3 regions of the Uliginosibacterium silvisoli genome follow, and region 2 is predicted to be linked to each of the others. Evidence: predicted binding sites of a transcription regulator. Region 2 holds the regulator's gene; each other region holds the start of a gene.
The links. The regulator LexA, encoded in region 2, represses DNA repair genes until DNA is damaged. The targets are predictions, from matches to a motif close to ACTGTATNTANATACAGT.
Positions count from the first base shown of each region.

Region 1: the regulator LexA is predicted to act here: its motif matches at 4,073-4,090, upstream of imuA (translesion DNA synthesis-associated protein ImuA).
Region 3: the regulator LexA is predicted to act here: its motif matches at 6,426-6,443, upstream of VVD49_RS05600 (ATP-dependent helicase).

Region 1 covers NZ_JAYXHS010000005.1:183,083-190,570, reverse strand. Annotated here, with positions in the region: gene VVD49_RS21410 (hypothetical protein) at 1-3, shown strand, start outside; gene VVD49_RS21405 (AI-2E family transporter) at 190-1,260, shown strand; gene VVD49_RS21400 (L-type lectin-domain containing protein) at 1,486-2,415, shown strand; gene VVD49_RS21395 (OmpA family protein) at 2,471-3,718, opposite strand; gene imuA (translesion DNA synthesis-associated protein ImuA) at 4,139-4,849, shown strand; gene VVD49_RS21385 (Y-family DNA polymerase) at 4,846-6,300, shown strand; gene VVD49_RS21380 (error-prone DNA polymerase) at 6,434-7,488, shown strand, end outside.
Region 2 covers NZ_JAYXHS010000002.1:391,759-399,246, forward strand. Annotated here, with positions in the region: gene rnhA (ribonuclease HI) at 1-154, shown strand, start outside; gene VVD49_RS11425 (hypothetical protein) at 162-1,133, opposite strand; gene lexA (transcriptional repressor LexA) at 1,335-1,940, shown strand; gene VVD49_RS11435 (hypothetical protein) at 1,998-2,174, shown strand; gene rplM (50S ribosomal protein L13) at 3,352-3,783, shown strand; gene rpsI (30S ribosomal protein S9) at 3,795-4,190, shown strand; gene VVD49_RS11450 (GNAT family N-acetyltransferase) at 4,299-4,838, opposite strand; gene dxs (1-deoxy-D-xylulose-5-phosphate synthase) at 4,886-6,769, opposite strand; gene VVD49_RS11460 (polyprenyl synthetase family protein) at 6,789-7,488, opposite strand, start outside.
Region 3 covers NZ_JAYXHS010000001.1:1,200,555-1,208,042, forward strand. Annotated here, with positions in the region: gene asd (archaetidylserine decarboxylase) at 1-451, opposite strand, end outside; gene VVD49_RS05575 (extracellular catalytic domain type 1 short-chain-length polyhydroxyalkanoate depolymerase) at 553-1,716, opposite strand; FMN riboswitch at 1,850-2,015, shown strand; gene VVD49_RS05580 (6,7-dimethyl-8-ribityllumazine synthase) at 2,097-2,600, shown strand; gene VVD49_RS05585 (LLM class flavin-dependent oxidoreductase) at 2,743-3,741, opposite strand; gene VVD49_RS05590 (diguanylate cyclase domain-containing protein) at 3,822-5,948, opposite strand; gene VVD49_RS05595 (DUF3717 domain-containing protein) at 6,134-6,361, opposite strand; gene VVD49_RS05600 (ATP-dependent helicase) at 6,514-7,488, shown strand, end outside.

The DNA of each region.
Region 1 (7,488 bases), on a different contig from region 2:
TGAGCCCCTGCAGGTGCCGGGAGCGGTGGGGCTGCCGGGTAGAACAGAGACAAGAATAGAGACAAGGAAAAGAGGCCAGGGGTGGAACAGGTCGCAGAACGGTTGGAGGAGACAAGCGCGGGGGGAAAACATCCCGCCGCGTCGCATGAGACTCGGGCATTGCCCATAGAGGTCAATCCCGAGTCTGTGGTGGAGAGACCCAAGGTGCCGCGCTCAGTGAAGGGCGAGCGTTCCGTGCCCGTCATCGGTCTGTTCGTGCTGGCCGTGCTGTACACGGTTTATTTCGCACGGCCATTCCTGCTGCCGGTCATGCTGGCCCTGTTCCTGGTCTTCATCCTGCGTCCCGTCGTGCGGGCACTTGAGCATCGCCTGCGTCTGCCCCTGCCGGTCGGTGCAGCGGTGGTGGTGTTTGGGCTGCTGGGTCTGGTCGGGACGGGCATTGCCGTGCTCACCCCACCGGCCATGGAGTGGGTCGAGCGCGCGCCGTCCTCGATGCATGACATCAACCAGAAGATCAGCAAGCTCAAGCGCTCGGTCGAGAACATGCAGCGCGCCACGCAGCAGATCGACAACCTGACCAAGGTCGAGTCGCAGAGCCGTGTGCGTGAAGTTGCGGTGGCCAAGATTTCATTTGGCAGCATGCTGCTGGCGGGCACCCAGGCGTTCATGCTGAGTGCCTTCTCCGTGGTAGTGCTCGTGTTCTTCCTGCTGGCCTCTGGCGACACCCTGCTGCGCAAGGTAGTGAAGATCACCCCGAGTCTGCGCGACAAGATCAAGGCCGTGGAGATTGCACGCACGGTCGAGCGCGACGTCGGTCGCTACCTGCTGACGCTGACCGGCATCAATCTCGCGCTGGGTGTCGCGACTACGCTGGCGATGTTTGCGCTGGGCATGCCCAACGCGATGCTGTGGGGCGCGATGGCGTTTGCGCTGAACTTCATCCCCTATCTCGGCGCGACGATCACCGTCATCGTGCTGACTGTGGTGGCGGTGCTGACCTTTGACACCATCGGCCATGCCGCGCTGGTGCCCATCGTGTTCCTCAGCATCACGACGCTGGAAGGGCAGATTCTGCAGCCATACGTCATCGGTCGCAGCTTCTCCGTCAATCCGGTACTTGTGTTCCTGTCCCTGCTGTTCTGGGGCTGGATGTGGGGCATTGCCGGCATGCTCATGGCGGTGCCGATTCTGGTGGCTTTCAAGATCTTGTGTGCCCACATTGAAAGCCTGGCCAGCATCCATGAGTTCATGGAGCGCTGACGGCCCGTCGGAGAAGCGCCAGTGTTCCGCCAGACAGGTGTCGACATGTTTTACAGGCACCTGTCTTTCCGCGCTGAAAATTCTCGGCCGTTCTGGCAGCGTCTTGAAAACACAAGGGTTTCAGGCATTGGTCTGCGTTTTGCTATCAGATTTCCACCAGCCTTGTGCTGCACATGCCCGATGCCAAACCGGGCCCGAACCGGCCCAACCGGAGGAGTCTGCAAAATGAAGCGCTTCCTCAGCCGTATCCTGCCAGTCGCGGTGTTCGCCGCCTTCGCCAACGGCGCCAACGCCGACGTCATCGTCAATTACCCGGATTTCTCCGATACCAGCGCGCTTAGCCTGGTCGGTAGCGCGGCCACTGCCAGCACGGGCGATGGTCAGGTCTTGCGCGTAACGCCGGCCGCAGGCGGCTTGGCAGGCGCCGCCTACAGCAATGCGCCGATCACCCTCGGGGCCGGCAACATCTTCAGTTCTTCCTTCCAGTTCCGGCTGACCAGCCCCGGCGGGTGGGATCCGGCTGATGGTTTTACCTTCGTGCTGGCAAGTAATACAGCGGGCCTCGGGGGGGCGGGGGTGGGAATGGGCTATGCCGGCGTTGGCAACAGCGTGGCAATCGAATTCGATACCTACAACAACACCGGGTATGGTCTTGGCGCAGACGATGGCGTGAGCAGCAATCATGTATCCATCGACACGAACGGTGTGCTGACCAATACCGCGCTGGCCAATGTGTATGGCAATGGCTCCTGCGGTTTTACGAGCGGTGGCTACCCGAACCAGAACGACTACACGGTGGCCGGCTGCATGTCCAACGGCAATCTATGGACCGCTGTCATCGGCTATGACGGCATGCAATTGTCCGTCTCGTTGTTCGATCCAGGCCTGGGTTACTGGTTCAAGGCCATCGAGAACTATGCCATCGACGTTGCCGCGCTGCTGGGTACCAACCAGGCGTATGTCGGTTTCACCGCTTCGACGGGCGCTGGCTGGGAAAATCACGACATCGTGAACTGGCAGTTTGCCAATACGACTGAGCTGGTTCGCGATATTCCCGAGCCTTCATCGCTGGGCGTATTGGCGCTGTGCATGCTTGCGATAGCGCACTTTCTGGTCAGGCGCAGGACACCGAAACCGGTTGCGATGCCACGCTAGTGGATCAAAAAAAGCCCGCACGCAGCGGGCTTTTTTCATGTCCGGTCGCCCGGTCTCAGAGCTTGCCGCACTCCGAAATCTTGAATTCCACGCGGCGGTCGATGGCGTCCTGCAGGTCATCCGTACCGCTGCCGATGATGTTTTCCTTCCAGCCATAGCCGATCGGCTTCGAGCGTTGCTGGATCTGCGGGAAGTCCTTCTGCATGATCTTCTGCACGGCGGTCGCGCGTTGCAGCGAGAGCTGCTCGTTGAAGTTGGCGCTGCCGCTGTGGCTGCTGTGCCCGGCGATGATCAGGCAACCGCTGCTGCGTGCAAACAGCTTGGCGATCTGGCGCAGCCAGATTGCATATTGTGCACGCAGCTCGGCATCGTTGATGAAATCGGTCGAGGCCACGCCGAAGAACAGCTTGGTGCTGATGTTGTTGTTCTGGTAGCCGATGTTGACCAGCTGGCCGAAGGCGACTTCTGCCTCGCTGAATTTACGCAGGCGGCGGTTGGTCTGGTACAGGCCGGCATAGGTCTTCATGATCTGGCCGTCGGGCCGCAGCGAGGCTGCCTTGTACATGCCCAGCGCTTGTTCCAGCTTCTCGGCTTCATAAGCGGCGTCCGCTTCGGTGAGCAGCGAGGCGGTGGGCAGCGAGTCGAAATAGTTGGGGTCGGCCTGCTGGCCCGGCGACATCTGCGCAGTCTCGATCTGGCCCTCGACGCGCTTGTCCTTCAGGTACATCGGGCTGTCCTGGTAAGCGGCAACCGGCGTCACGTCGATCTTCTTGTCCGAGATCCAGGCGTCGGAACTGGCCACGACCTTGCCGCTCTTGCGCTCGATCACGGCCAGCGCCAGCTTGTACATCTTGTCCTTGCCGGCTTTCTCTCCGTCAGTGAAAGCGGAATACAGCATTGCGCCGCTCACCACGTACTTCGCTCCGTCGTAGTTCTCCAGCGTCAGCGGCACGAAGACATAGCGGTCGGACACCTTGGCGGCTTCTTCCCGCAGGATCTTCTCGACCGCCAGGCTGGCCTGGTTCACCTCGGCCGTGTTGGCATCCACCACCGGGTCGAGCATGAAAACTGTCTTGCCGGTAGCAATGCCGACCGCCATGCCCGTGACGCCTTCCTGTTTCTTGACCTGGTTCATCAGCGAGTTCGCTGCGGTACGCACGGCATCCGCAAAGCTCAGCGGCGCGGCCGTGGTTTTCTGCTGCGTGCTCTTGCAAGCAAAGAGGCTCAGTGCGATCAGCACCAGCGCGAGTGCCCGCGCTGCTGCGCCGAGGCTACTGCTCAAGCCGCCGTTGTTCTTGTTCATATCGACCTCGTTGTGTCCGGGAGCGTGCACGCTCCGGTCATTTCTATTGTGAAACTTGTGGGATGCCTTTGTTCGCTGGCGAACGTCCGGCGAATGCTGGTCTGCAAATCTCTGCAGATCTCGTTCTGCTGCACCGACAAATCTGAACCTGCTGTGTTTCAGGTTGCCCGTCCTTTTCCTGTGTCCTGATCGCGAGCGCGCAGCAAGTCGCGCCATTGCTTCATTGACAAGCACACGGGCCGTGCCGATCCATTCAATGTTAATCGAAGCAAGCGCGGTGCCAACAGGCAAACGCACCTTAGGGCGTAGGGGATGCCGAGCTTGTCGGCGAAGGTTCATGGCAAAAATACGTTTACTGTATAAAATTACAGTTATTGCCTGTTGAGTCCGCCTCGCTTCAGAGGGGCGGTTTTTATCCGCATGTCTGCCGTGCCATCAGCCCTCGATGATGTTTTGTTGCGCCTCGATATCTGGCGAGGCGACCGGCTGGCCACGCTGGCAGCGGAGGCGGTGGCCAGCGGTTTTGCGCAAATGGATGCGGAGTTGCCGGGCGGCGGCTGGCCGCGTGGTGCCTTGGTGGAGCTGTTGCCGGAAACGCGCGGCCTGGGCGAAGTCGCCGTGTTATTGCCTGCGCTGCGCCAGTGCGTGGCCGAGGATTTGCCGGTGGCCCTGGTCGCGCCGCCGGGGCTGGCCCATGCGCCGGCCTGGGCGGCCAGCTTTCCGCTGGCGCAGCTGCTCGTGGTCGAGGCCGCGCAGGACGATATCGCCTGGAGCGTGGAGCTCCTGCTGGCCAGTGGTGGTGTGGGCGCTGTGCTTGCCTGGCTGCCGGCGAAGATCAGCAACAAGTCGCTGCGGCGCCTGCAACTGGCTGCGGAAGGCAAGCGTAGCCTGGCCTTCATGTTCCGGCCGCCATCCTGTGCGCAGGCTTCATCGCCTGCGCCTTTGCGTCTGAGCTTGCGTGGCAGCCGGCAAGGCCTGCAGGTCGACATCTTCAAGCGTCGCGGCCCGCCTTGCGAGAAGACGCTGCTATTGCAGGTCGAGCGGCCTTTGCCGTGGGCACGAGTGCGCAGCGAGCCCCCGCGTGTGACGCAAGCGCAGCGCAAGCCACAACTTGCCGTGGTGATGAAATGAGCGAAGCGCCGCCGAAGGATCTCTGGCTTGCCCTGCATTTCCATCGCTTCCCGCTGGAAGTGTTCGACGCGATTGAGCAACCTGCCGTGGCCGCCGAACGTCATCTCGTCGTCTGCGCCAATGCGCAGGCAGCAGCGCTGGGCGTAGTGGCCGGCATGCGCCTGTCGGGCGCGCTGGGGCTGGCGCCTGGCCTTGGCGTGTATGAGCGCAAGCCGCTGCGGGAAGCAGAAGCGCTGGATCGCCTCGCGTGCTGGGCGGGGAGCTTTTCGCCGCATGTCAGCCTGGCAGGGCCCGATGAATTGCTGATCGAGATCGGTGGCTGCCTGCGTCTGTTCGGCGGGCTGGATGTGCTCTGCGGGCTCGTGCGCGACGGCGCCGTGGCGCAGGGCTTCAGCGTGCACATGGCACTGGCGCCCACGCCACGTGCGGCGCAATGGCTGGCGCGCTCGGGGCAGGAGATCTCCTGTAACGACATGGCCGACATCAGACAGCATTTGCAGACCTTGCCTGTCGAGGCCATTGGCCTGTCGCTTGCCGAACAGCAGACGCTGGCCTCCCTCGGCGCCCGCCACTTGCAAGACCTGTTCGCCTTGCCCGCCTCAGGCCTGGCGCGGCGCTTCGGCATTCGCTTGCCACAGCAACTGGCACAAGCACTAGGCGAGGCGCCCGATCTGCGCAGCGAGTTCATATTCCCCGAGGCTTTTGTGCAGAAGCTTGAGCTACCCGCCAAGGTCGAGCAGGCCGCCATGCTGCTGTTCGCCGCGCGACGCTTGCTCGCGAGTCTCGCTGGCTGGTTGAGCGTGCGCGCTTCCGGCGTGGCGGAATGCGATCTGGTGCTGGTGCATGAAGACGGCATTGCCGACACGCACCTCGTCCTCGGCTTCGCCAGCGCGACGCGCGAGCTTGCGCGCATGGAACGTGTGCTGCGCGAGCGCCTGGACCGTCTCGAATTGAACGCCGCCGTCACCGACCTGCGGCTAGAAGCCGCCATGCCCGTGCACCTGCCCGGCAACACGCTGGGATTGTTCGCGCAGGCCTCGGCGCAGTCGCTCGACCCGGTCATCGAACGCTTGCGCGCGCGCCTGGGCAAGCACGCCGTCCATGCCATGGAGATAAAAAGCGACTATCGACCGGAGTGTGCAACGCGATCCGTCGAACGCAGCGATGCGAAAGAAACAAAGCCTGGATCACCAAGACCACTCTGGCTGCTGCCGGAATTGCAGTCGCTGCAGGAGCGCGATGGCGCCTTGCATTACGGCGGCGTGCTGCAACGCATAGCAGGGCCGGAGCGTATCGAAAGCGGCTGGTGGGATCGTGGCGAAGTAGTCGAAGAGCAGGCTGCCGTGGGCGACGTGCGACGCGATTACTACGTAGCAGTCTCTGTGCGCGGCGAGTGGCTGTGGATTTTCCGCGACCGGCAGGGCTGGTGGTTGCAGGGGGTGTTTGCGTGATCACCTGTGACCAGCATGTAGGAGCGGGCCATGCCCGCGACACCACGGACACAATAAGGGGCAGGGCTGTATTGCTGGCTGCGTGGTCGCGGGCATGGCCCGCTCCTACCCGTCGTAGGCGGGCGGAGTGAGTATGGCCAAACTACCCGACTACGCCGAGCTGCACTGCCTCAGCAACTTCAGCTTCCTGCGCGGCGCTTCGCAACCGGGCGAGCTGATGCAGCAGGCGCGCATGCGTGGCTACAAGGCTGTTGCCATCACCGACGAGTGTTCGTTGGCCGGCGTCGTGCAAGCCTGGCAGGCCTTGAAAGACCTCCGTGAGGAAGACGCGGAAGAGGCGCGCGAAGCCGAGCGTAAAGGCCTGCCACCGCCACCCGCCAAGCCACCACTGCCCAAGCTCATCGTCGGCAGCGAATTCGTTTTTAGCTGCGGCCTCAAGCTCGTCCTGCTCGCGCAGAACCGCGAAGGCTACGGCAACCTCTCCGCGCTCATCACACTCGCGCGGCGGCGATCGCCCAAAGGCGAATACGAACTGCAGCGTGGCGACCTGACCAGCATCGTGCCGCGCGGTGCGGTGCCGGATTGTCTGGCGATCTGGATTCCCGGCACGGATGCCGACGAGCAAACCGCGCGCTGGCTGGCCGCACGTTTCCCGAAAGATGCGCACAGCGGTGAGGACCGCCTGTGGATCGGCGTCGAACTGCTATGCGGCCCTGACGATGCGGCACAACTGGCGCGACTCCAGGCAATCAGCGAAGCCAGCAACATTCCGCTCGTAGCCTGCGGCGACGTGCACATGCATGCGAAAGATCGCCGCCCGTTGCAGGACACCCTCACCGCAATCCGCCTGCACACCACCGTGTTCGATGCCGGCCACGCGCTCTTCCCGAATGCCGAGCGGCATCTGCGTTCGCGCGTGCGTCTCGGCCGTCTCTATCCACACGCCTTGCTCGAAGAGAGCGTACGCATCGCCGAACGCTGCAACTTCGATCTCGGCACGCTGGGCTACGAGTACCCCGGCGAGATCGTGCCGCAAGGCCACACGCCGACTTCGTACCTGCGGCAGGAGACGGAGAAGGGGTTGGTGAGCCGCTATCCGGACGGCACGCCGGAGCAGGTGCGCAACGACGTCGAGAAGGAGCTGACCCTCATTGCAGAGAAGCAATACGAAGCCTTCTTCCTCACCGT
Region 2 (7,488 bases):
GCTTGATGAGCTGGCCGCAGGACACAAGGTGGAATGGCTCTGGGTAAAGGGGCATGCAGGGCATCCCGAGAATGAGCGTGCCGACGCTTTGGCGCGTAAAGGCGTGGATGCTGTTCGCATGGCAGGAAAGGCCTGCGAAGGCTCTACGCCCTGAGCGTTGCTTATTGCAGGATGCGCGATAGCGCGCGAGGCAGCAGCGAGCCCATTTCTGCAAGGCGTTGCAGCGCCGGTTTGCGGCGTGGCGCAGGGGAGACCTGCATATCGGCTGACGTATTGGTCGGCATGTGCAGCGCGATTGAACCCAAGGCCAGCTCGGGTGTTTGAGCGATTGCGGCTGGCGTCGCCAGCGCAGGCGTGGTCTCTGCGGTCACGGCTTGTTCCGGAGCGGGTGGTCGCCAGAGTCTGACCTGCGGCAGGGGCTCTTCGGCTGCCGCTTGCTTTGACTGTCCGACGGGCTCTTCGGCCAAGGCGCGCATCAGATCGATATCGACATTGGTGCGCACTTCGGAGAATTCTGCGCTACGCCTGCCGTCGTCATAGAGTGGCGCGCGCGGTGAATAGAGCTGCGTTTTCACCGCGCTTTGCATGAAGCGTTGCCCGGTTCCAGCAGGCGTGTGTGGCGCAATCTCCTTCGTCGGCGGTTCAGGCTCCATGTTAGCCAGCATGCCCAGTTGCGTCGCTTCAGCGAGATAGCGCGCCGCTGCGATGGCATCCAGACCCTTCTTCAGGATGGCGGGTTTTCCGCAGAAAAGACGCGCGAGCCGGGCTTCGTCCAGCCGTAACTTATGCATCACGCGTTGCATGACGGACTCCCTGCTCAAGCCTGGTAACACGCCACCGGAGTACGTGATGCGAAAGCTCGCCTGTGATTTGGCAGGCTTGCTCGCGGTATTGTTGTCGGTAGTGCTGGCCAAGGCCCGCACGCGCAAGCCAATACTGCTTAGACTCGACTGGTAACGAGCCGCTTCAGCGGCAGACAGGTTGTTGCGGATGCCTACCGGGCGGCCGGAAAACAGCTGGCTGATTTGCGATGGTTGCGCATTGAGCAAGCGGGCCGCATCGGCACGTACCTGAATCGGATCAAAACCTGCCAGAAGTTCGCCCTGGAATACAATCTTGTATCGCTGCGCCATGCTTCCTGCCTCGTGCTCAAGCGGGGGATGTAGTTCTTTGCGGCATCATACTTACAAATACCCGTTCCGGATCAGGGCTTGCGTAGCAGTTGCGCGATTGCCGTAGCAGCTCCATCAGTGACTTTTTCCGTAGCGACTTGCAGTTTTGAATTTAACTGTATATAAATACAGTTATCGAAAAACAGCAGGGCAATCGCCGGTATGGACGATCTAACCCCCCGACAGCAGGAAATCCTGGCGTTCATCCGCGCTACGCTCGAAGAGAGCGGCGCGCCGCCGACACGCATCGAAATTTGTACCGCGTTTGGCTTCGCTTCGCCGAATGCCGCCGAGGCGCATCTCAAGGCGCTTGCAAAAAAGGGAGTGATCCTGCTGGAGGCGGGCGCCTCACGCGGCATTCGTCTCATGGAGTCGCTGGGGTTGCCGGTAGTTGGTCGAGTCGCAGCGGGGTCGCCGATCCTGTCTGAAGGCAGCATCGACAAGCGGGTGAGGGTCGATCCCGGCATGTTCGAGCCGCGTGCCGATTTCCTCTTGCGGGTGCATGGTCTGTCGATGGTTGACGTGGGGATCATGGAAGGCGATCTGCTCGCCGTGCATCGCACGTCCGAAGTTCGTAATGGACAGATTGTCGTTGCCCGTGTCGATGACGAAGTGACTGTCAAGCGCCTGCAACGGCGCAAAGGCATGGTCGAACTGCTGCCCGAGAACAGCAGCATGCGACCAATCATCGTCGATCCACAGCGTCAGAGCCTGACGATTGAAGGACTGGTCGTCGGGCTGATCCGCGACGATTTCGGTTCTGCGTGAGCTTTGCCAAGCTGCGATACCAGATACCCCGTAACACCGTGAATTGAAGGACACACCATGAAGCTCAGCAAGCAATCCTGCAAGACTGTCGTTGCCACTACTCTCATCCCGGCCAGCCGTGCCGCTGTCTCGCGTCCGTGGGCGCAAGCCATGCTTGATGTTCTGCAGCGACGTGGGCGCACCTATGGCTTGCTTGCGTTATATGAAGAGTCGCGCCTGAACTCACCACGTTAACTTTCTGGCTACATCAGCACAGCCAGCTTGGTCCTGAAGGCGAGGGCTGCTATTGAGGGGCATGGCTGCTGCCTCTCACGACGGCCTTGCAGGCCCAAGACCTCAAGCGTGGCACTCAGCGTTCCCGAGGGGACCTGCCTGGCGCCCTCTCGATGTTTTCTCTCTTGAGCGAAGTCAGTGGCCTGGTTCGGCAAGCCAGGGGACAGCACGGCCGGACCGTGACTCAGGCCATTCCCGGCTTGCACTCTGTTTGCTCAAGGACTTCTAAGGCCAGGGCTCTTTGTTTTTCACGAAACTTCGTGGACGGAGAGTCGGTTCCTGGCCGCCTCTGTCCTGCTCGCACTATTCGTAACGCAATGAGCCGGCGCGCGTTGGTGCGAGGAAGGTGATCGGGCCTTGTGACTGCGCCTGCGGGGTCTTATGTCGCAGATGGAAGTCTGCAAATGCCATTTGAAATTCCTGACCCCGGTTCAGAGGGGCGAGCCTACATGTATTGGGTCTTCGCGCGACTGTCGTCCTGACGTGGCGCACAGTTCGGCAGCTTCATATAGCGCTCGAAACGATAAAATCGAAAAATAATTCAATATTATCAATCATGTCGGCGCGCGAGTTTTTGTGTTGCCATGCAGCAATTGCGCGTGGAAATGTAGTTTCTGGCGGGCTTGGTGTGAGCGTTAAGAATGTCACACTCTTGCGAAGCGATGAAGTTTGTCAGAATTAGTTCAATAAATTCTGTGACTTGTATTCCAATAACAATAACTTATCGGCATATAGAAACATTTGAGCAAATCCCCCGTGAAAGTTCTTGCGTTGCACAAAGTGGATCGCCATAATTCAAATCGTGTGAGGGATGCAGCTGAAGTAACTGACAAGTTCAGTTCGTCGCGCTACCTCCAACCAGTGTCTCCTCCACCCTCCTCCTTTGGTGTGGACTTGGCGCAGCTCTAACCGAGCTGCGTTTTTTTTTGCATTTTGCCTTTGCGTCATGCGCGCGCTGTTGGACGTCGTGCGCGAAAGGCTTTGACAGCCCGGTGATTGTGCTCGTACAATCGCCGGCTTTCCGCTTCGGGTTGGCTGGAAAATCCGCGAGGTGCAAACCTCGGGCGATTTCCGATCAGCTCCAAGCCACAATAAAAAGGCTTCCCAAGGAAGCTAAACGTGAAGTAAAGGAACTCTGATGGGTACGTTTTCAGCAAAGCCGCATGAAGTCGTTCACGACTGGTATGTGGTTGATGGCACTGACAAAGTGCTTGGTCGCCTCGCTAGCGAGATTGCTCACCGCCTGCGCGGCAAGCACAAGGCTATTTACACTCCGCACGTGGATACCGGCGATTTCATTATCGTCGTCAATGTCGACAAGCTGCGCGTAACCGGCAACAAGGCACAAGACAAGAAGTACTACCGCCACACCGGTTATCCGGGCGGTATCTACGAAACCAATTTCACCAAGCTGCAACAACGCTTCCCGGAGCGCGTGCTGGAGAAGGCTGTCAAGGGCATGCTGCCCAAGGGCCCACTCGGCTACGCCATGCTCAAGAAGCTGAAGTGCTACAGCGGTGCAACCCATCCGCATAGCGCCCAGCAGCCCAAGGCACTTGAGATTAAGTGAGGAGCGAATAAATGCCCGTCGGACAATATAACTACGGTACCGGCCGCCGCAAAACTGCAGTGGCTCGTGTCTTCATCAAGGCAGGTTCAGGCAAGATCGTTGTGAACGGTAAGCCACTGGACGTGTTCTTCTCGCGCGAAACTGGTCGCATGATCGTTCGTCAGCCTCTGGAATTGACCCAGAATGCTGATCGTTTCGACATCCTCGTGAACGTCACGGGTGGTGGCGAGTCCGGTCAAGCCGGTGCGGTGCGTCACGGTATTACCCGCGCTCTGATCGACTACGATGCAGAACTGAAGTCTTCGTTGAAGAAGGCTGGCTTCGTAACGCGTGATGCGCGTGAAGTCGAACGTAAGAAGGTCGGTCTGCACGGCGCGCGTCGTCGTAAGCAATTCTCGAAGCGTTAATTTTTCGAGATGCCGATTCAGCAAAAAGCCCGCAGAGATGCGGGCTTTTTGTTTTTGGGTCGGACTTGGCTGCGGCGGCCTGTGGGCGGCGACTACCGTTACTGATGACTACCTTGTCTTTGCGTACATGAGGCAGGCGCGTGGCTCGGGCGAGATATTCGGGTGGATGGTGTGTCGCTCAAGTCGTTTTTCCCTTAGAAAGCCCGCCTTCTCCAGTGTGCGTTGTGATGGAATGTTTTCGACGTCACATGTGGCCTGGATGCGAAACAGCTTGGGGTTGGCCAATACGATGCTGGAGAGTGCTTCGATGGCTTCCGGCATCATGCTCTTGCCCCAATGTGCTCGCGCCAGGACATAGCCAATGTCGATGGTGGTGTTGAGCAGACGTGCTTCGAGCATGCCGAGGGGGGTGTTCAAGCCGCGCTCGGTGATGATGTATGCGAATCGAAGATTGGCCTGCCAGGCCTCGATGCAAGAGGCGATGAACAGTTGCGTGGCGCCTGCGTCTGTGTGGGGTGTCCAGACCATGTAACGGCATACTTCGGCATCCTGTGCGTATGCGTCGAAGATTACGTCGGCATCTGCAAGGAGTGGGCTGCGCAAGACGAGTCGCTCGGTTTCGATCTTGCCCGGCAGCCGAATGTCCATTGGATTGACGTGGCGTCAGAGGGGCTGCGAGATGGCTGTCCAGCCGATCATGTCTGGCTGGCCAGTCGTGCGTTGATGCGCTCGATCACTTGTTGGGTTTCCAGCCCGATTTCTGCCAGTAGCTGTTGCTGGTCGCCGTGATCGATGAAGCGATCCGGTAGTCCGAGGCGCAGCGTTTGGGTGGCGATGCCTGCCTCTTCCAGGACGCGCGCAACCTCGCTACCTGCTCCGCTGATGACGGCATTTTCTTCCAGCGTTACCAGAAGCTCGTGTGTGCGCGCGAGTTCGAGCACGAGTTCGACGTCGATCGGTTTGACGAAGCGCATATTGGCGACCGTAGCGTCGAGCGACTCTGCTGCCACGAGGGCGCTGCCAAGCATGCTGCCGAAAGCGAGGAGGGCGACGCGTTTACCTTGGCGGCGAACTTCACCTTTGCCGACGGGGAGGGCGGTCATTTCCTTTTGCGGCGTGGTGCCGAGGCCGCCGCCACGCGGATAGCGCACGGCCGTGGGTGCATCCAGCTTGTATGCGGTGTAGAGCATCTGCCGGCATTCATTCTCATCGGCTGGCGCCATGATCACCATATTCGGCACGCATAGCATGTAGGACAGGTCGAACGCGCCGTGGTGTGTTGCACCGTCGGCGCCGACCAGGCCGCCTCGGTCGATGGCGAACATCACAGGCAGGTTCTGCAGTGCGATGTCGTGAATGAGTTGGTCGTAAGCGCGTTGCAGGAAGGTGGAGTAGATCGCCACCACGGGCTTCATGCCTTCGCAGGCGATGCCTGCGGCGAAGGTCAGGGCATGTTGCTCCGCAATGCCGACGTCGAAATAGCGTTGCGGATATTCCTTCTCGAAGCGGACCAGGCCCGAGCCTTCGCGCATGGCCGGTGTAATGGCGATGAGGCGCTCGTCCTGCGCCGCCATGTCGCAGATCCAGTCGCTGAACACCTGGGTGTAGGTCAGCTTCGGTGTGCCCTTGTTGCTCTGGATGCCGGCGTTGTGATCGAACTTGCCAACACCGTGGTAGAGGACGGGGTCAGCCTCGGCGAGCTTGTAGCCCTGGCCCTTGCGCGTGACGACGTGCAGGAATTGCGGGCCCTTTAGCTTGCTCAGATTCTGCAGTGTGGGGATCAGCGTATCGAGATCATGGCCGTCGATCGGGCCAATGTAGTTGAAGCCGAATTCTTCGAACAGTGTGCCTGGTGTGACCATGCCTTTGACATGCTCTTCGACCCGCTTGGCGAGCTCGAGCACGCTTGGTGCAACGCCGAGGACTTTCTCTCCGGCACGACGTGCGAAGTTGTAGGTCCTGCCTGACAGTAGGCGCGCGAGGATGTTGGTCAGTGCGCCAACGGGCGGGGAGATGGACATCTCATTGTCGTTGAGGACCACAAGCAGGTCCGCATCCATCACTCCGGCGTTATTGAGCGCCTCGAAAGCCATGCCTGCCGACATCGCGCCGTCGCCGATGACGGCGATGGCGCGGCGGTCTTCGCCTTTTCGCTTGGAAGCTACCGCCATGCCGAGTGCGGCGGAAATCGAGGTCGACGAATGTGCTGTACCGAAAGTGTCGTAGTCACTTTCGCTGCGTTTCGGAAAGCCCGATAGACCTTCGTGCTGGCGCAGTGTGGCCATGCCTGCGCGACGTCCCGTGAGTACCTTGTGACCGTAGGTCTGGTGGCCGACGTCCCACACGATGCGGTCATCAGGAGTGTTGAAGACGTAGTGCAAGGCGATGGTCAGCTCGACGGTGCCGAGATTGGACGACAGATGGCCGCCCGTTTGCGAGACAGACTCGATCAGGAAACCACGCAGCTCTTCGGCAAGCGTGGTGAGCTGGCGGCGCTCAAGCTGGCGTAGCTCGGCGGGCGAGTTGATCGTATCGAGCAGGGGCGTAGCCACAGGCGCAGCAGAAGAAGAGGAGGACATGTTTTCTTGGGGTGGCCGCTCAGAATGGCCGGCTGACAATGTAATCGGTGATTTCCTTGAGGCGCTGCGCAGCTGCGCCCAATGGCGCGAGTGTACCGTGTGCCTCTTCGGCGAGTTCGCGCGCCAGCGTGCGAGCGGGTGTCAGGCCGATGATGCTGACATAGGTGGGCTTGTCTTGTGCGGCATCCTTGCCGGCAGTCTTGCCCAGCGTGGCCGTGTCGGCCACTTCGTCGAGGATGTCGTCGACGACCTGGAACAGCAGGCCGATGCATTTGCCGAAATGGTTAAGGCGTTCGAGCGTGGCATCGTCCGTCGTGCCTGCCAGTGCCCCCAGCATGACGGCAGCGCGGATCAATGCGCCGGTCTTGTGGATGTGCATGAACTCCAGCTCTTCACGCGTGATCGACTTGCCGACAGAGTCCAGGTCGATAGCCTGGCCGCCGGCCATGCCGCGTGAGCCCGAAGCTTTGGCAAGCAGCGCGACGGCGCGCAGCTGATTGCCGGCATCCTCGAAAAGCCCGAGTGTCGACAGCTGTTCAAATGCCAGCGTCTGTAGCGCGTCACCGACGAGCAAGGCGGTCGCTTCGTCGTATTGCACATGTACGGTGGGTTTGCCGCGGCGCAGGACGTCGTCATCCATGCAGGGCATGTCGTCATGCACCAGTGAGTAGACGTGAATGCTTTCCAGCGCACAGGCGATGGCGTCGAGACGCTCGGGC
Region 3 (7,488 bases), on a different contig from region 2:
GGCCATCGCATGGCATGTGGATGCGGTGGTAATCCTTGGGGCTCAGGTACAGCGTGGCAAAACTGCCATGCTCGAACTGTGCGGCCAGCTTCTCGTCACCGCCGACGACGGCCTGCGTCGTGTAGTGATGGCCCTTGGCCTGGAAAATCTGGTGACGATCGATGGCACCGAACTGGCTGATCGCGCCATCGACCGGGCAGATCAGGTCGGCATTGGCGAGCGGGCGTGCACCGGGCTTGAGGGCACGCGTGAAGAAATCGTTGAAGGTCTTGTAGGTCGTGATGTCCGGCTGGGCCGCTTCGCTCATGTCGACGCCGTATTTGCGCACGAAGCGGCGGATGATGCCCGTCGTGATTGCCCCCCAGCGATTGCCCGCGACAAAGCCCGCGAAGACGGTGATCGCTTTCTTGGGGAAAAGATATTGCGGCAGTACGGCAGTGCGATCGGACACGGGGATTCCCGGGAGTGGTGTGGGGCGCCATTGTATCGTGCGCGCGTGGGGGCGGGAGACGGGCGCCGGGCAGGCCGCCGGCCTTTCTCTCCTGTCTGCCATTATCCCGTTCGCAAGATTGGCGCCGGACCCTGCCCGCGCCGCTTGCCCGCGGGGCTGCTGCTCGCGTAATGAGGGCACTCGTCGAAGAAGCGTAACGCCAGCTTCAGTGCGTCGGGCCCGGCAGGGTCCGAGAATGCCTGTTTTGCATGGCCGCCGCTCCAGGCATGTGCCAGCCCGGCGACACGAATGAGGCGTATGCAAGGCTGGCCCGCCAGTTTCCAGTCGACCACGTTGTACGGCCTGCGCGTGCCGCGTCGTATGTCGCGCCCATGTCCTGGTGCCGGCCGCGCATGGGCCGCGTGTGGGAAGAGCTCGAGCCACAGGGCAACCGATGCCAGCGCGTTGTCCGGAACGACGGTGCGGTCAGTTTCGCCGTGAATGAGCAGCAGGGGCGGTGCTTGCCGGCCTGCCAGAGCCAGACGCAAAGCCTGCACATCCGGCCCGCGATGGCCGTGCATGGCCTGACTTGCCTGCACGGCATTGCGCGCGCTGTGAGGTACCGCACCGGAGTGACTGACCACGGCCGCAAAACGCTGAGGAAAGCGCAGCGCCAGGGTGAGTGCCATGCTGCCGCCCGCCGACATGCCAAGCAGATATACACGCTCCTGCAGCACGGCTTGCTGACTGCAGACGTGTTCGATGATGCTCATGAGCAAGCCCGCTTCCGCCGCCACGCGCAGGTCGGAGCGAAACCAGTTCCAGCAGCGTTGTGCGTTGGCCTGCGAGGATTGCTCCGGCAACAGGATCATGCAGTTCGCGCTACGCGCCACCCTGGCCGCGTGCGTGCTTGCCGCGAAGCTGGCGGCGTCCTGCCCGCAACCGTGCAGCAATACGAGGAGTGACACCGGGCGCGACTTGCTCGCCGCGTCCGGCACGAACAGGCAGTAGCTGCGTTGCGCCAGGGGGCCAAGCCCCCAGCGCCCCTCCAGCCATTGGCCGCTGCCGCGACTGATCGGTGGCGGCGCGGGCGAAACGACGCCGTTCAACGCCTGCCGCGTCGTCTGGCGGGCTTGGCGTATTTGCCTGGTCGTGGTCTCCGCCAGCGCTTCGGCGACGGCCTTGCTCATCGCCTTGCCGACCTTCTTCTGCGTGCGCACAGTGCTTCTCGTCGCTGCCTGCGACAAGACCTTCCATGCGTTCAACCAGCCTGGTTTTCTAGCCATGGCAATGCACGTGGGGCGATGAGACTTTCATGAGGGGGCCTGGCCGGGGTCTGAGGGAAAGCGCTGCTGCTTTGCAGCATCCGGCATGCCCGCTAAAATGCGATGGTCGGCAGCATGGGCAGCCATGTGGCCGACGCGTTCTCAGGGCGGGGCGGAATTCCCCACCGGCGGTATGCGCAACTTGTTGCGTGAGCCCGCGAGCGCTCGCTACCTGCAAGGGGGGGCGAGGTCAGCAGATCTGGTAAGTCGAGAGACAACGCCAGGGCCGACGGTCATAGTCCGGATAAAAGAGATCGCGATTCTCCTGGCGTTCGTGCGTCTGCATGTTCGCCGTGTTGTCGCGTGCCCTGATTCTGGCCAATCCATCCAAGAGGAAAACCATGAATCAGTCTTTTCAAAACACCAGCAGTTCTCTGGCCAGCGCCGGCAGCACGCGCATAGCCTTCATTTCATCTTCCTGGCACCGCGACATCGTGCTCAAGGCGCGCGACGCATTGCTCGCAGAATTCGCAAGCAGCGGTCTCAGCGAGTCACAGGTCGAGCAGTTCGAGGTGCCCGGCGCTTTCGAGATTCCCCTGCTTGCGAAAAAGCTCGCCCGGAGCGGTCGCTATGCCGCTGTCGTGGCCTGCGGCTTCGTTGTCGATGGCGGTATCTATCGACATGAGTTCGTGGCCTCGGCGGTCATCGACGGCCTGATGCGCGTGCAGCTCGAAACGGATGTGCCGGTATTGTCGGCCGTGCTCACGCCGCACGCCTTCCACGACCATGCCGAGCACCAGCGTTTCTTTGCCGAGCACTTCGTGACCAAGGGGACCGAGGTAGCGCGTGCGTGTCTTGAGACCATTGCCGCCCACCACGCAATAAGCAAACTGGCAGGGGCCTGAAGCTAACGTAACGGCGAGGCTTTCCTCGTAGGAGCGGGCCATGCCCGCGACACCATGCGTTCAACCAGGCCTGTGCTGATTGGTGCGCTAAGTGGTCGCAGGCATGGCCCGTTCCCGCAACCAGCATGACTTTCCCTGTGCTTTACAGACTGTCGCGCGCCTGCGCGGCGATCTCGAACGAACGCAAGCGCGCGGCGTGATCGAACATCTGGCAGGTGATCATCAGCTCGTCTGCGCCGGTCTTTTCGATGAAGGCGGCGAGCTTTGCGCGCACCGTGTCCGGCGCGCCAATGGCGGCACTCGACAGTACGTTGGCGAGCATGAACTGTTGCGGTGGTTCCAGCGTGTCGAAGTAACCCGGCCGCGGGGGCTTGAGGCGTGAGGGCCGGCCGCTGCGCAGGTTCACGAAGGCCTGCTGCATGGAGGTGGCGAGCACGGCTGCCTCCTCGTCCGTGTCCGCTGCGAAGACGTTGAAGCCAAGCATGACGTAGGGCTTGTCTAGCCGCACGGAGGGGCGGAACTGTGCGCGATACACGCGCAGGGCTTCCATCATCTGCTCCGGCGCGAAATGCGAGGCGAAGGCATAGGGCAGGCCGAGGGCCGCGGCGAGCTGCGCGCCGAACAGGCTGGAACCGAGAATCCACACCGGTACGTTCAAGCCCTCGCCGGGCACGGCGCGCACGCGCTGGCCTTCCTGTGCGGGCGCGAAGTAGTTCATCAGCTCGATCACGTCCTGCGGGAATTCGTCACCGCTGGTGAGTGCGCGGCGCATGGCGCGCGCAGCCGCCTGATCGGAGCCCGGCGCGCGGCCGAGGCCCAGGTCGATACGGCCGGGGAAGAGGGATTCGAGCGTGCCGAACTGTTCGGCGATGACCAGGGGTGAGTGGTTCGGCAGCATCACGCCGCCGGCGCCCACGCGAATCGTCGAGGTACCCGCCGCGACATGGCCGATGACCACGGCGGTTGCGGCGCTGGCGATGCCGGGCATGCTGTGATGCTCGGCCAGCCAGTAACGCTGGTAGCCCCAGCGCTCGGCATGCTGCGCCAGATCGCGCGAGTTGCGGAAGGATTGCGACGCGTCACTGCCCTCGGTGATGGGCGAGAGGTCGAGAACGGAAAATGGAATGCGTGGTGTGCTCATCCGTGGCACTTGGGGCCGAGGGGGCCGGTATCAAGTGCTGCAAGTGCGCAAAGTGTGTCCTGCGTGGCCGCCGCACGCCCTCAGGCCGCCGCCGTCGCTGCAGGACCCGTCGTGGGACGACGCATGGCGAACTGGTTGCGCCCGCCCTGCTTGGCCTCGTATAGCGCCGCATCGGCCAGCGCAATGATGTCCTCTGCCTTGGGCGCCGGGCCTTCGATGTAGGCGATGCCAATACTGGTCGTGACGGCCGGCAAATTGTGATTGCGCGTGTGGATGCCGCTCACCTCGGCGAGGATTTTCTCGGCGATGCGGCCCGCGTTCTCCGTCGGCCCGATGCGGTCGAGCAGGATGCAGAATTCGTCGCCCCCCATGCGGCCGAGCACGTCGGAGGCGCGCAGGGCACGCCGCAGGGCATCGGCAAATGCCTTCAGCATGCTGTCGCCGGTGGCGTGGCCCCAGGTGTCGTTGATGCGCTTGAAGTGATCGATATCGAGATACAGCACAGCGATGGGCGCAGCACCGCGCCGACGTTGCAGGACCTGCCCCAGCATCTCGACGAAGCAGAAGCGGTTGCAGGCACCGGTGAGTTCATCGACGAGGGCCTTGGCCTGCCATTTCATCTCGCGCTCCTTGAGCGCATTGATGTCCCAGGCAATGATGCAGAAGCCGGTCTGCGTGCCCTGCGCATCGCGCTGCGGAATGAAGTGGCCCTGCACGTGGCGCGCGCCATCCATGGTCATGAGCATGTTCTCGTATTCGACGGACTGGCCCGTCTGCACCTTGACGATATGACGTTGCACGCGGGCATAGTGTTCGTCGCCGAGGAACTCGTGGATCGTCTGGCCGAGGGCGGGCTCGCGGCCGAGCATCTCGAGGTAGTGCCGGTTCCAGTACTGGAAGCGTTCCTCGTTGTCGACGGCGGCGACGAGGCCCGGAATGTCGTCGGTAATCGAGCGCAGCAGCGACTGCTGCTGGCTGAGGGCGGCCAGCGCGCGGCTGCGTTCTTCGAGCAGGGCGGCATTGGTCTCGAAAGCCAGCCGGTCACCCAGCGCGGCACCGAGCAGGCCGGCGACGAGGCGCAGGGTCTGTACGTCTTCCTCGCTGAAAGCGTGTGCGGTGGACGAGATGATCTTGAGCACGCCTACGGCTATGCCGGCGCGGAACAAGGGCGCGACCACCATGGCCGCCGAGCCGATCTTGCGCGCCGCTTCGCGATTCACGCGTGGGTCGTTGTAGGCATCCTCCGAAATCGTGACGGTGCCGCTGGCGATACACAGGCCGGAGAGCGACGTGCCACGCTTGAGGCGCAGGCCGACGTATTCGGCGACGCCGCCGCTGGCGGCGACGTAGACCAGTTCGTCGTCTTCCACCATCTCGACGACTGCGCCCGTGGCGGGCGTGATCTGCAGCATGCGTTCGACCACGAGCGGCAGGAAACCCTCCAGGTTCAGCGCCGTCTGCGCCAGTGCCGTCTGCGTGTCGATGATCTTGTTGAGCTTGTCGGCCTGTATCTCGAGCTTCTGCATCGCGGCATGGCGCAAACCGCCTTCGGTCAGCAGATGCTGGTTGGCCATTTCGGTGGCTTCGGCCGCGTACTGCTCGTTGCGTAGCAGGCGCATGGCGAACCAGAAGGAGGCGCCGAGCAACAGCATGTCCAAGATCGCAATGATGGCCGAGATGTCACGGGTACGGCGTTCGAGGTCCCGGGCGCTGGCCTGCGCCGCAGCCGACTTCATGTTGGCGTCGTCGATCTGTTTGCCGATGAGCGTGCGCAGCGCGTCCATGATCTGCTTGCCGCGCAGGAAGTCTTCATCGGTGGCCAGCTTGCTGGCGGCACGCATGGCGATCTGTTCGCGTTGGTAGGTGGACGCTTGCTGGTCGAGCTGCCAGAGCGTGTGAACCGTCGCCTCGTTGTGGGTCGTGGTCAACCGCTGCGCGATCTCTGGCAGCAGCAAATTGACGATGCCGCGCCCCGCAATATACGGCTCGAGAAACTCGCGCAGGCCAGAGAGCACGAAGCCGCGCTGGCCCGTCTCGGCATCCTTGTAGGCCCCCAGCAACTGGTTCAGCTGGTCGACATCAGCGGCAATCTCGTTCGCCGTCGTCTGGCGCTCCACCACGCGCTGCGCCAGCACGAAGGGCACGATGGTATTGATGACCAGCACGACGAGGCCGATCAGGAAAGCGAGCCGCAGTCTCTTGTTCATTTTCCGCCCGAGGGTTGCGGGTCGATCCGTGCGCAGAGGTCGTCATTCCTCGGCGCTGCGTCAGCCCGTGTCTGGAACCTTACGTCATTTTATAGACGTGCCTTGAGCATTGTTCCATCAGCCGACACGGGGCAAAACGATCAGGTGCAGCGCGCGGGGCTGATCCCGAAGGGCGGGGAAGCAGGTCAGGCGGCTGCGCGCAGTGGCGCGGGTGCGCTCCAGCGGCGCAGTTCATCCAGTGTCGCGGGCGACAGGCTGGCCGCATCGACAGCATTGCTGCGCGCGTAAATCATCAGGCCAAGCAATTCGACCAGCAGGCGGCTTTCCCTCGGCAGCACGGCATCTACCGCCGGGTGTGCCTGCAGGCAGCGCGCCGTTGCCTGCTGGACTTGCTCGAACGTAATCGGGTTCATGGTGCTTCCTTGGCGTCCTGCCTCTCCGGGCGGTGAAGAATACGGGAATGGTCTTGTATGTGAGACTGTATATTTGTACAGTCATGCTTTGCAAGTCGATTTCGTACATTGAATCTGCCGGGCCACCTGTACGTATGCCCTCCATTGCTTTCATGACCCTGTCCGCAACCCCTCCATCCCCACCGAGCCACGCCTACCTCGCCAGACTCAACACCGAGCAAAGGCAGGCGGTCGAGCACGGCATCGACGCGCACGGCGGCAACACCCCGGGTGCGCCAGCGGGCCCGCTGCTGGTCATCGCCGGCGCCGGTTCGGGCAAGACCAATACGCTGGCGCATCGCGTTGCGCACCTGATCGCCCATGGCGCCGATCCGCGCGGCATCCTGCTGCTGACTTTCTCGCGCCGCGCCGCCATCGAGATGGGCCGCCGCGTGGAGCGCATCGTCGCCAGCATCGACGGACCTGCCTCGCAACTGGCCGGTGCTGCCCTCACCTGGGCTGGCACCTTCCACAGCATCGGTGCGCGCCTGCTGCGCGAGTATGCGCAGCAGCTCGGCATGAGCCCTTCCTTCACCATCCATGACCGTGAGGATTCGGCCGACCTGCTCAACCTCGTGCGCCACGAGCTGGGCCTGTCGAGCAAAGAGAAACGCTTTCCGGCCAAGCACACCTGCCTGTCCATCTACTCGCGCGTCATCAACACCAGTGCAGCGCTCAAGCATGTGCTGGAGACTGCGTTCCCCTGGTGTGCGGAATGGGAGGACGAACTGCGCCGCCTGTTCGCGGGCTATGTCGAAGCCAAGCAGAAGCAAGCGGTGCTCGACTACGACGACCTGCTGCTTTACTGGGCGCAGATGCTCACCGAGCCCGCGCTGGCGGAGAGCGTCGGCGCGCGCTTCCAGCACGTGCTGGTCGATGAGTACCAGGACACCAATCTGCTGCAGGCGGCCATCCTCAAGGCGCTCAAGCCGGACGGGCGCGGCCTCACTGTGGTTGGCGACGATGCGCAATCCATCTACGCGTTTCGTGGCGCGACGGTGCGCAACATCCTCGACTTTCCACAGCAGTTCGACCCGCCCGCCACCATCGTCACGCTGGAGCGAAACTACCGCTCGACGCCGGGCATC